Regions from separate parts of the Nocardioides houyundeii genome, predicted to be linked through region 2. Evidence: predicted binding sites of a transcription regulator. Region 2 holds the regulator's gene; the other holds the start of a gene.
What was found. Region 2 encodes HrcA, which represses chaperone genes, less so after heat shock. Its sites were predicted from a motif close to TTGGCACTCGNNNNNNNCGAGTGCCAA; they were not measured.

Region 1 (6,096 bases), 400 kb from region 2:
ACCTGTGGAGCCTGCCCATGCGGACGCTGGACCCGGAGTACGCCGAGCTCCGCGACCTCTTGGCGAGCCCTGAGGCCCCCACCTGGTTCGTGCAGCTGGTCCCGACCGGGCTGTGGAGCGAGGACGGCGGGGCCAGGCTGCTCGAGGTGCTGCGCGAGCGGTACGACGCTCACGGCTACGGCTGCCACGGCGGGATCATCTGGCTCCGGGACGGGGTGGAGCGGGGACTGCCCCAGGACCACTGTCCGGACGGCACGGCCCCTCACGCCTGAGCGCGCCTGAGCGCCCGGTCGGCCCAGGAACGGCCGAAGGGCCGGACCGCCTGCGAGGCGATCCGACCCTTCGTGGTGGTGCGTGGTGCCGACTGCTCAGTGGCCGTGGCCGTGGCCGTGGCCCGCAGCTGCGGGGGCCTCGTCCTCGTCCTCGGGCTTCTCCACGATGAGCACCTCGGTGGTGAGCAGCATGGCTGCGATGGAGGTGGCGTTGACCAGCGCCGAGCGGGTGACCTTGACCGGGTCCAGGACACCCTGGGCGACCAGGTCGCCGTACTCGTCGGTGGCGGCGTTGTAGCCGTTGCCCACTCCGAGCTCGCGGACCTTGGTGGTGACGACGTAGCCGTTGACCCCACCGTTCTCGGCGATCCAGCGCAGCGGCTCGTCGGCGGAGTTGCGAACGATCCGCACGCCCATCGCCTCGTCACCGGTGAGACCGAGGTTGTCCTCGAGCACCGACACCGCGTGGACGAGGGCGGAGCCGCCGCCGGCGACGATGCCCTCCTCGATCGCGGCACGCGTCGCGGACACGGCGTCCTCGATGCGGTGCTTCTTCTCCTTCAGCTCCACCTCGGTGTGTGCACCGACCTTGATCACGCACACGCCGCCGGCGAGCTTGGCCAGACGCTCCTGGAGCTTCTCGCGGTCCCAGTCGGAGTCGCTGGACTCGATCTCGGCCTTGATCTGGTTGACGCGGCCCTCGACCTCGGTCGCGTCACCGGCACCGTCGATGATCGTGGTGTTGTCCTTGGTGACCACGACGCGACGGGCCTGGCCCAGCACCTCGAGGCCGACCTGGTCGAGCTTGAGCCCGACCTCGGGAGCGACGACCTGACCACCGGTGAGGGTGGCGATGTCCTGCATCATGGCCTTGCGGCGGTCGCCGAACGCGGGGCTCTTGACCGCGACCGCGTTGAAGGTGCCGCGGATCTTGTTGACCACCAGGGTGGAGAGCGCCTCGCCCTCCACGTCCTCGGCCAGGATGAACAGCTGCTTGCCGGCAGCGATCACCTTCTCCAGCAGCGGGAGCAGCTCGGAGACCGAGGAGATCTTGCCCTGGACGAGCAGGATGTAGGGGTCGTCCAGGACGGCCTCCATCCGCTCGGGGTCGCTGACGAAGTAGGCCGAGATGTAGCCCTTGTCGAACTGCATCCCCTCGGTGAACTCCAGCTCGGTGCCCATGGTGTTGGACTCCTCGACCGTGATCACGCCGTCCTTGCCGACCTTGTCGAAGGCCTGGGCCAGGAGGTCGCCGATGTGGGCGTCGCGGCTGGAGATCGTGGCCACCGAGGCCATGTCCTCACGGGTCTCGACCTCACGGGCCGCCTCACGCAGGGCGTCGCCGACGGCCTCGGCCGCGGCGTCCATGCCCCGCTTGAGGCTCATCGGGTTGGCTCCGGCGGCCACGGCGCGCAGGCCCTCGTGGACCATCGCCTGGGCCAGCACGGTGGCGGTCGTGGTGCCGTCACCGGCGACGTCGTTGGTCTTGGTGGCGACCTCCTTGGTGAGCTGGGCACCAAGGTTCTCGAACGGGTCGTCGAGCTCGACCTCACGGGCGACGGTGACACCGTCGTTGGTGATGGTCGGCGCGCCCCACTTCTTGTCCAGGACGACGTAGCGGCCCTTGGGGCCGAGCGTCACCTTGACGGTGTTGGCAAGCTTGTCGACTCCGCGCTCGAGGGCGCGACGAGCGTTCTCGTCGAACTCAAGGATCTTGGGCATGTGGCTCCTTAGGAAGGGGAATGCCCGGACGCCGCGCAGCGGGTGCCATCACTGGCACGCCTGCGCGCGGCGCCCGGGCAGAAGATCAGGAAACGATGGCCAGCACGTCGCGGCCCGACAGGATGAGGAACTCCTGGCCGGAGTACTTCACCTCGGTGCCGCCGTACTTGCTGTAGATGACCTTGTCGCCCACGGAGATGTCCATGGGGATGCGCTCGTCGCCGTCCTCGTTGAAGCGACCGGGGCCCACGGCCACGACCTCGCCCTCCTGGGGCTTCTCCTTGGCGGTGTCCGGGATGACCAGGCCAGAAGCCGTGGTCTGCTCGGCGTCGAGGGGCTTGACGACGATGCGGTCCTCGAGGGGCTTGATGTTGACCGACACAGTGTCGACCTCCACTTTCTCCACGTTGTTCGGGTGCACCCGTGCGTCTGCACGGTGCTGTGATGCGATGTCTGGTTCCACTGTCGTGCGATGTCGTGCAATGTCTGCTTCGCCGGTCAGGACCCGTGCCGTCGCGGGGGTCGCGGGTCGGTCCCGGCGCTGGCACACTCACTGGGAGAGTGCCAGTGCTCACGTTAGCACTCCCCCCGATCGAGTGCCAGCGGCCCCCGACGCTGACAGGATGGGCAGGTGGACCTAGACACCTTCCGCTGGCTGCTCACCGACGCCGGCCAGCGACTGCTCGACCGGGCCACCCATGCCTACGCCGACGTGGACGGCGATCCGCTGCGTGCCGCGGCCGCGGTGCGCAAGATCGAGCCGGACCCCGAGCGGTCCAGCGCCGCTCTCACCCAGGTGCAGCTCCGGGTCCGGGCGGTGCCCAAGTTCGGCGACGAGGCCGTCCGCCTCTACTTCACCCCGGACGCCCTGGAGCAGTCCACCCGACGCCGCGTCGCCGACCACCGCGCCGCCCGGCTGGCCGCCGCCCAGCCCAGCTCGGTGGTGGACCTGGGCTGCGGCATCGGCGGCGACCTGCTCGCCTTCGCCAGGGCCGGGCTGACGGCTGCCGGCGTGGACTCCGACCCGGTGCGCGTGGCCATGGCGGAGGCGAACCTGGCCGCGCTCGGCCTCGCCGGGGCGGTGATGGCGGTGGACGCCACCACCTTGGAGCTCGACGGCTTCGGCGCGGTCTTCGCCGACCCGGCGCGCCGCGGAGCACGTGGCCGCGTCTTCGACGAGCACGGCTGGACCCCGCCGTGGCCCTTCGTCGAGGACCTGCTGCGCAGGACCGCGGTGGTCAAGGTGGCACCCGGGATCCCGCACACCCTGGTGCCCGAGGGCGTCGAGGCCGAGTGGGTCAGCGACCACGGGGAGGTCAAGGAGGCCGCGCTCTGGTCGCCGGGGCTGGCCACCACCCGACACCGGGCGACGGTGATCACCGGCGGCGGGCTGGCGTCGCTGACCTCCGAGGACGACCCCTACGCCGGCCGGGAGCGACCGGTCCGCGAGCTCGGCGCCCACCTCTACGAGCCGGACGGCGCGGTGATCCGGGCCGGGCTCGTCACCGCGGTCGCCGCCGGCGTCGACGGCGGGCTGCTGGACGAGCACATCGCCTACGTCACCTCCGACAAGTCCTTCCGCAGCCCCTTCATGCGCAGCTACTACGTGCTCGACGAGCTGCCCTTCAAGGAGAAGCTGCTGCGCCAGGCGCTGGTGGAGCGCAACATCGGCCCGATCACCATCAAGAAGCGCGGGGTCGACATCATCCCCGAGCAGCTGCGCAAGCGACTGGCCCTGACGGGCGACGAGGAGGCGACCGTGGTGCTGACCCGGGTCGCGGGCGCCGGCAAGGCCCTGCTGGTGCGCCCCTTCTGATCCTCTCCCGGGTCTCGGCTCAGCAGCCGCGGCTCAGCAGCCACGAGCAGGGACGTCGGCGACCTCCACCGGCACCCGTCCCGGGGCGGGACGCCGGCCCAGGAGCACCTCCACCAGCGCGCGCATGGCGCCCGGAGTGGTGCCGTAGGTGGCGACCAGGTGACGCGCGCTCGACCCGGCCAGGACCCAGGGCGCCCCGACCGCCACGGCGACGTCCGCCCGCACGGACCTCGAGGCGCTCCGGAGCAGCGCGACCCGGGTGCCGCGGGGACCGACCCGCAGCCCTGCCGACCGCGCCGCCGCGGTGAAGGCGGCGACCACGTCCCGGTCTCCGACCGGCTGCACCCGCCTGCCCACCAGCCGGCCCTGGCACGTGCGGGACAGCACCGTCACCGCGGCCCGGGACCAGGCCAGCGCCTGGGGGCGGGCACTCCCGGGCGGGGCCCCGCGGGCGTCGCGGTGGTGCAGCAGCAGGGCCACCTGCCGGGCCGCGGCCTGCTCGAGGCGGCGCCGTGTCAGGTCGCCCCGTCGTACGGCGGCCACGATGCCGTTCCGGGCCACGACCGGGTCGGCCGGCATCAGCAGCACGTCGGCGCCCGCACGCAGGGCACGCACCGCGGCACGCGCCGGTCCGTAGGACCGGGTGACCGCCGTCATCGCGAGGGAGTCGGTGACCACCAGGCCGTCGAAGCCGAGATCGGTGCGCAGCAGCCCGGTCACCACGTCCCGCGACAGCGAGGCGGGCACGCCCGGGTCCACCGCGCGCACGTCCAGGTGGCCCACCATCACCGAGGAGCTGCCGGCCGCGACGGCGTCCCGGAACGGGACCAGGTCACGCCCTTGCAGCTGCGCCAGGCTGCGCGGCTGCACCGGGAGCGTGACGTGACTGTCCTCCCGCACCGAGCCGTGGCCCGGGAAGTGCTTCAGGGTGCTGACGAGTCCGGCGTCGGCATAGCCCCGGGCCGCCGCCAGCACCTGCTCGGCCACCAGCGCCGGATCGGACGAGGCGGCGCGGGTACCGATCGTGGGATCGGCCGCACCCACGGTGACGTCGGCCACCGGTGCGAAGTTCGCGGTGAACCCCAGGCCCCTCAGCTCCCGACCCGTGGCAGCCGTCGCGGCCCGGGTGAGTTCCGGGCGACGCGCGGCACCTCCGGTCATGAAGCTGGGCAGGCCGGTCACCACGCCGCCGGCCCGCTCCACCAGGCCGCCCTCCTGGTCGACCCCGACGAGCAGGGGCCAGGGCCGGTCGTCGGCCCGGCGCAGTGCCCGGTTGGCCCGACGCACCTGGTCGGCGGAGGTGATGTTGCCCGAGAACCAGATCACCCCCCCGAGGTGCAGGTCGCGGACCATCTCCACCGGAGGGCGGGTGCCGGACCAGTCGGCCACCAGCACCTGGCCGGCCAGCTGTGTCAGCGTCAGGTCACCGACCAGGGTCGCGGCCTCGTCCAGCTCGTCCGCGGTGGGCCCCCACCCCTCGGCCAGGCCGAGCCGGGCCCGGGGGCGGTGGGCTCGGGATCGCCCCGGGTCACGGCGGAGACGTGGGTCACCAGCGCGGACCCGGAGCGCATCTGGGCCTCGGTCGAGCAGCCGGCGGCACCGACGCAGACCAGGACCTGGGCGGCGACGACCGCGATCGCCCCCCGAGTCCTCATGGGGGGCGAGTCTAGGGGCCTGCAGACGCAGATCGACCCACCCGCCGTGGCGGGTGAGTCGATCCTCACTGAGCCCCTCTCAGAGCTCCGCGCGGGCAACCCTGCGCGAGTGGACGAGCCCCAGCAGGCCCAGGATCAGGAAGAGCGCCGCGCCGACGTAGGCGGCGACGGCCGCGATTCCTGCGATGGTGCCCATGGTGGCGAAGGCGTATCCGTAGAGGAGCAGACCGCGGAGGGTGTTCCCCATGAAGAGCGACTCGCGCAGGTCCATCCAGGCCTGGGCCTCGGCGACCTGCTCCTCGCTGGCGTCCTTGGTCTCGGCGAGCGCCGCGGAGAGCTCACGACCCTTGTTGCTGGCCTCCTCGTAGGTGACCGGCTCGCCGGCGAGCGCAGCACCCTGGCCGTTCATGTGCGCCTGGATGTAGTGGTCGGCGTACGCCTTGGCGGCGGGGCCGTTGTCCAGGGTCTCCCCCGCGAACTCCTCCAGGGCCTCGCCGTCCTCGGCGGAGATGCCCTTGGCGGCCACCTGCCCGTCGATCGCCTCCTGGGTCGGCATGGTGATGTCCTGGGCCGTGAACTGCTCCTTGACCTGGTCTCCGATGAACACGGTGGCCCAGGTCATGAGGCCGCC
Region 2 (6,096 bases):
CGAGCGACTCTCCGCGGCCGGGTTCGACTGGTACGAGGTCTCCAACTGGGCGCGGCGCGAGCGCAGCCGCTGCCGGCACAACTGGCTGTACTGGACCGGCGGGGACTGGTGGGGCGTCGGTCCCGGCGCGCACTCCCACGTCGGCGGAGTCCGGTGGTGGAACGTCAAGCACCCCGCGGCCTACGGTCAGCGGCTGGCCCAGGGCAGCAGCCCGGGGCAGGGCCGGGAGGTGCTGACCGCCGAGGACCGCCACACCGAACGGGTCCTGCTGGAGCTGAGGCTGCGCGAGGGACTGGACCGCGCAGTGCTCGATCCGGCGGGCCGTGCCAGGATCCCGACCGTGCTGGACCGGGGCCTGGCGGTCCTGGAGGGGGAGCGGTTGGTGCTCACCCGTGAGGGCAGGCTGCTGGCTGACGGCGTCGTGCGCGAGCTGCTGCCCGACTGACCAGGACCAGCCGCCCCTCAGGGCGCGGTGACGAAGTCGATGAGCTCCTCGACCCGGCCGAGCAGCGAGGGGTCGAGGTCCTGGAAGCCGCGTACGGCGCCGAGGACGTGCTTCCAGGCCCGGGCGATGTCCGCCTGGTCGCGGTGCGGCCATCCGAGCTGCTGGCAGGTGCCCTTCTTCCAGTCGATCGACCGGGGAACGTCGGGCCAGCGCGAGAAGCCGAGCCTGCTGGGCTTCACCGCCTGCCAGATGTCGATGAACGGGTGGCCCACGATCAGCACGTGCTTGCCCACCTGCGAGCGCATGATGCCCTGGGCGATGCGGCTCTCCTTGGAGCCCGGCACCAGGTGGTCCACCAGCACCCCCACCCGACGGTCCGGTCCCGGCTTGAAGTCGAGCAGGTGGTCGGCGAGGTCGTCGACGCCTCCCAGGAACTCCACGACGACCCCCTCGATCCGCAGGTCGTCGCCCCAGACCTTCTCCACCAGCTCGGCGTCGTGCCGGCCCTCCACGAAGATCCGGCTCTGCCGGGCCACCCGGGCCTTCACCCCGTGCACCGCGACGGAGCCGGACGCGGTCCGGGTCGGCTTGGCCGGGGTCGCCACCTGCACGGGCGGGGTCAGCACGACCGGTGCACCCTCGAGCAGGAAGCCCGGCCCCATCGGGAACGTGCGCCGCTTGGCGCGCCGGTCCTCCAGGGTCAGCGTGCGCAGGTCGCGGTCGATCGCCACGATCTCCCCGCACCACTGGGTCGTCACCTCCTCCACCACCAGACCCAGCTCCGCGGCGTGCTCGGTGGCACGACCGCGTGCGGGCTTGCGCCAGTCGGTGGCGAGGACGTCGGAGCCGTATCGGTCAGTGGGGCGATCAGTGGAGGAAGGCACCAGCCAACGCTAGGCACCCGGTCACCCCGGGCGACGCCGACGCGCCGGGGAGCGGCTCAGGACTGCCCGGGCTCCTGATCCTCGTCCCCGAGCAGGTCCAGCTCCTCGGGACTGCGGGTGGTCGGGTCGTCCGGGTCCAGGGGCCGGGCCAGCGGGTTCTCCTCCGGCCGCAGGTCCTCCGGCAGCTGGTCGTCGTCGACCCCGGCCAGGTTGGGCTGCTCGGGGGCGGTGCCGTTCTCGTCGTCGGCGGTGGCGTCACCGCTGCTCGAGGGGGCGTCGGGCATCTCGGGGGGCTGGCTCATGTCAGGCGAGTACCCAGCGCGGCCCCGGGGCAGTCACACCCGGGCAGTCGGAGCAGGGCAGTCACACCAGGGGCAGGCGCTTCTGGCTGCGTGGCAGCTGCTCGAAGCCACGTGCGACCGCCTCACCCAGCGCCTCCGCGGGGAACGGCCAGGAGCCGGCGCCCAGAGCCTGGACCACCGGGACCCCGCGACCGGCGAGGTCACGGATGGTCTCGGCCACGATGCCGATCTCGGCCCGCTGCTGCTCCACGAAGTCGCGGTCCACCGTGGCTCCGTGTCCGGGCACGACGACCGAGGCGGAGGTGGTCAGGCTCAGCACCACGTCCAGGGCTAGCGGCCACTCGAACGGCCAGGAGTCCTCACCGTAGGAGGGCGGCGCCGACTCCTCGACCAGGTCGCCGGCGAGCAGCACGTCGACGTCCGGCACGCGCACCACGGTGTCGCCGGACGTGTGGCCCCGACCCGGGTGCACCAGCTCGACCGTGCGGCCCCCGAGGTCCAGGACCCGGACCGAGGAGAAGGGGTGGGTGACGTCGACCACCGCGGCGGACTCGTGGGCATGGACCGGGACACCGGCGAAGGCCGGGTTGCCGCCGACGTGGTCGAAGTGGTCGTGGGTGTTGACCACCGCGGTGACCTCGCCCGCTCCGAGGCCCCGCACGTCACGGGCGATCTCGCGTCCCACCGCCTCGGACTCACCGGTGTCGACCAGCAGCACGCCGTCCGCACCGGCCACCACGACGACGTTGACGTCGTGCTGGGCGTACCGTGCCACCCACACGCGGTGTGCCACCTCTGTGAACTCAGCCATGGCGGCGAGCCTAGTCCCGCGTGGCGCGCCTAGTAGACTTGGCACTCGCGGGCCCGGAGTGCCAGTCGTACCGGTCCCGTGCCCTGCCTGCCCATCAGCTCGAACCCCATCATCTCGACGAGGAGTGACCCAGTGTCGGAGGACCGCAAGCTCGCCGTCCTGCGTGCCATCGTGGAGGACTACGTGGCGACCGAGGAGCCGGTGGGTTCCAAGGCGCTGGTGGAACGTCACGGTCTCGGCGTGTCTCCGGCGACGGTGCGCAACGACATGGCGGCACTGGAGGACGAGGGCTTCATCCACCAGCCTCACACCAGCGCTGGCCGGGTGCCCACCGACAAGGGCTACCGCCTGTTCGTGGACCGGCTCACCACGGTGAAGCCGATGAGTGCCGCGGAGCGGCGCGCGATCTCAAGCTTCCTCGACGGCGCAGTCGACCTGGACGACGTGGTGCAGCGCTCGGTACGGACGCTGTCCCAGCTCACCCGCCAGGTGGCAGTGGTGCAGTACCCCACGCTCTCGCGCAGCACCGTCCGCCACGTCGAGGTGGTCGCGCTGGCGCCCACCCGGCTGCTCGTGGTGCTGATCCTGTCCACCGGCCGGGTGGAGCAGCGGCTGGTGGACACCGAGGGGCTGACGCTGGACGACGAGCTGCTCGCGGAGCTGCGCACCCGGGTCAACGGGGCCGCCGGCGGCCAGCGGATCGCCGATGCCGGAACCGCGCTGGCCGCCCTGCCCGACGAGGTCGCGGAGCCCGAGCGGCCCCTGGTCGCCGCCGTCGTCGACGCCCTGGCCGAGGCCATGTCGGACCACCGCAGCGACCAGCGGGTGGCGGTGGGCGGTGCGGCCAACCTGGCGCGCTACGGCGACAGCTTCGAGACCGCCGTGCGTCCCCTGCTGGAGGCCCTGGAGGAGCACGTGGTGCTGCTGAAGCTGCTCGGCGAGGCCACCAGTGGCGGCGCCGTCACGGTGCGCATCGGAGCAGAAGGTCCCTACAGCGAGCTGGCGGCGACCAGCGTGGTCGCGACCGGCTACGGTGCCGGCCCCGACGCGCTCGCGAGCCTGGGCATCGTAGGGCCCACGCGGATGGACTATCCCGGGACGATGGCGGCCGTCAGGGCTGTCGCGCGCTACGTGTCGCGCATCCTCGACGAGGCCTGAGCCCCCCATGCAGATGACAGACGAGAAGGACGAAGTGTGAGCCAGGACCTGTACGAGCTGCTCGGTGTCGCCCGCGACGCCGACGGCGACGCCATCAAGAAGGCCTACCGCCGGCTGGCCAGGCAGCTGCACCCGGACGTCAACCCCGATCCGGAGACGCAGGAGAAGTTCAAGGAGGTCTCGGCCGCCTACGAGGTGCTGTCGGACCCCCAGAAGCGCGCCTACTACGACCGCGGCGGCGACCCCTTCGGGGCTGGCGGCGCCGGCGGGTTCAGCCAGGGTGCGGGCTTCTCGTTCACCGACATCATGGACGCGTTCTTCGGCGGCGGCGCACCCGGCGCCCAGGCCGGTGGCCGCGGTCCGCGACCCCGCACCCGACGCGGGCAGGACGCCCTCATCGCCCTCGAGGTCGAGCTGGCGGAGGCGGCCTTCGGCGTCACGCGCGAGATCAAGGTGGACACGGCCGTGGTCTGCACCGCGTGTCACGGGGCGGGCGCCGCGCCCGGCAGTACACCGGTGCCCTGCGAGACCTGCCGCGGAGCCGGCGAGGTGGCCCACGTGCAGCGCTCGTTCCTCGGCGAGATCAGGACCCTGCGCCCGTGCGCGGCCTGCCGCGGCTTCGGCACGATCATCCCCGACCCCTGCCGCGAGTGCGGTGGCGACGGCCGGGTCCGGTCGCGCCGCACCCTCAACGTGAAGATCCCGCCGGGCGTCGACGACGGCACGCGGGTGCAGCTCGCCGGACAGGGCGAGGTCGGCCCCGGTGGTGGGCCCGCCGGCGACCTCTACGTGGAGATCAGGGTGGCCGAGCACGCCACCTTCATCCGGAACGGGAACGACCTGCACTGCACCGTCTCGGTGCCGATGACGGCCGCAGCGCTCGGCACGAGCCTGACCCTGCCGCTGCTGGAGGCGGACCTGGCCTCCGAGGACCCCGACCTGCGCACCACCTTCGACCTCGAGGTGCCGGCCGGCACTCAGTCCGGTGCCGAGCAGGTGATCCGCGGGTTCGGCGTCCCGGGGCTGCGCGGTGGCCGCGGCGACCTGATCGTCACCACGGTCGTCGAGACGCCCAGTCGGCTGGACGCCCGCCAGGAGGAGCTGCTGCGCGAGCTGGCCGCGATCCGTGGCGAGGAGTCCCCCGAGGGCACCGTCAAGGACTCGCAGAAGTCCGTCTTCGGGCGGCTCCGCGACGCCTTCAACGCGCACTGAGGGTTGTCGTGTCCCTGCCGGTCCACTGGGTGCCGACCCTGGTCGACGTCCGACCCGGCGACACCGTCGAGGTGACCGGGGACGAGGCCCACCACGCCGTCGCCGTACGTCGGCTGCGAGCCGGGGAGCGGCTCGTCCTCACCGACGGGGCCGGGCTCCGGGTCACCGGCGAGGTCACCGCGACCGGCAAGCGCTCCCTGGCGGTGCGGGTCGAGGACCGGCAGAGCGTGGCCCGGACCGGGCCGTGGTTCACCGTGGTCCAGGCGCTGCCCAAGGGAGAGCGCGGGGAGCTCGCGGTGGAGGTGCTGACCGAGGTCGGTGCCGACCGCATCGTGCCCTGGGCCGCCGCCCGCAGCGTCGCCGTCTGGCGCGGTGAGCGGGCAACGAAGTCCCACGCCAAGTGGGTCGCCACAGCTCGGGAGGCCGCCAAGCAGGCGCGGCGAACCTGGTTCCCGGAGGTCGATCCGCTCGCCTCCACCCCGGAGGTGGCCGCGCTGCTGGCCGAGGCCGACCTCGCGGTGGTGCTCCACGAGGACGCAGCGGCCACCGTTGCGGCCCTGGAGCTGCCCGTCGAGGGTCGCGTCGTGGTGGTGGTCGGCCCCGAGGGCGGGATCGCTCCCGAGGAGCTCGAGACGTTCGCCGGCGTGGTGCCGGTGCGACTGGGGTCCGAGGTGCTGCGCACCTCCACCGCGGGCGTGGTGGCCCTCGGTGCGCTCATGTCGCGGACCTCACGCTGGGGCGCCGGGACCACTACCGCAGGGTGAAGTCCTTGGAGTCCGTGGTGGGGCCGCCGCCCTCGTTGCGGCCCTCGCCGTCGGAGGGGTCGTCGGTCGAGGCCACGAAGGTGTAGCTGCCCTTCGCCAGGCCGGAGACGTCGATCTCCTCGGTCTGCCAGGGATACAGCTTGTCCATCCAGCCCTCCGCGGTGGCGAAACCGGTCATCACCACCTCCTGGCCCCGGCGGATCTCCCAGGGCACGTTGGCCTCGGGGGAGCTGGCCACGCCAGTGGCGCGCAACGACCCGCTCGGCCGTGAGCCCTGCTCGGGACTGGTGACGTTGACCAGGGCCAGCACCTCCAGCGGGTCCGCGTTGGTCACCCCACCGGCGGTCGGCACCCCCAGCAGGGTGCTCGGCACGCCGTCGAGCAGCACCGTCATCGGCGCGCGCGCCTGGATCACGGCCTGCAGCGTGTGCAGCAGCTGCTGGACCGCCAGCTCGGCGTGCTCCCGGGTCATCCCCCGGGGACGCTGGACCCACGCGCCGTCGGCGAGCTCGACGACCAG

Region 1: a site for HrcA is predicted at 2,571-2,597, ahead of groES (co-chaperone GroES). Genes of this name have one in related genera too.

Annotation. Positions count from the first base shown of each region.
Region 1 covers NZ_CP025581.1:2,867,675-2,873,770, forward strand. Annotated here, with positions in the region: gene C0R66_RS13680 (hypothetical protein) at 1-272, shown strand, start outside; gene groL (chaperonin GroEL) at 369-1,994, opposite strand; gene groES (co-chaperone GroES) at 2,080-2,376, opposite strand; gene C0R66_RS13695 (THUMP-like domain-containing protein) at 2,626-3,810, shown strand; gene C0R66_RS13700 (glycoside hydrolase family 3 protein) at 3,844-5,199, opposite strand; gene C0R66_RS13705 (hypothetical protein) at 5,229-5,465, opposite strand; gene C0R66_RS13710 (hypothetical protein) at 5,545-6,096, opposite strand, start outside.
Region 2 covers NZ_CP025581.1:2,465,423-2,471,518, reverse strand. Annotated here, with positions in the region: gene hemW (radical SAM family heme chaperone HemW) at 1-445, shown strand, start outside; gene C0R66_RS11845 (DUF3097 domain-containing protein) at 463-1,329, opposite strand; gene C0R66_RS11840 (hypothetical protein) at 1,386-1,631, opposite strand; gene C0R66_RS11835 (MBL fold metallo-hydrolase) at 1,693-2,442, opposite strand; gene hrcA (heat-inducible transcriptional repressor HrcA) at 2,575-3,600, shown strand; gene dnaJ (molecular chaperone DnaJ) at 3,637-4,812, shown strand; gene C0R66_RS11820 (16S rRNA (uracil(1498)-N(3))-methyltransferase) at 4,821-5,576, shown strand; gene C0R66_RS11815 (Gmad2 immunoglobulin-like domain-containing protein) at 5,563-6,096, opposite strand, start outside.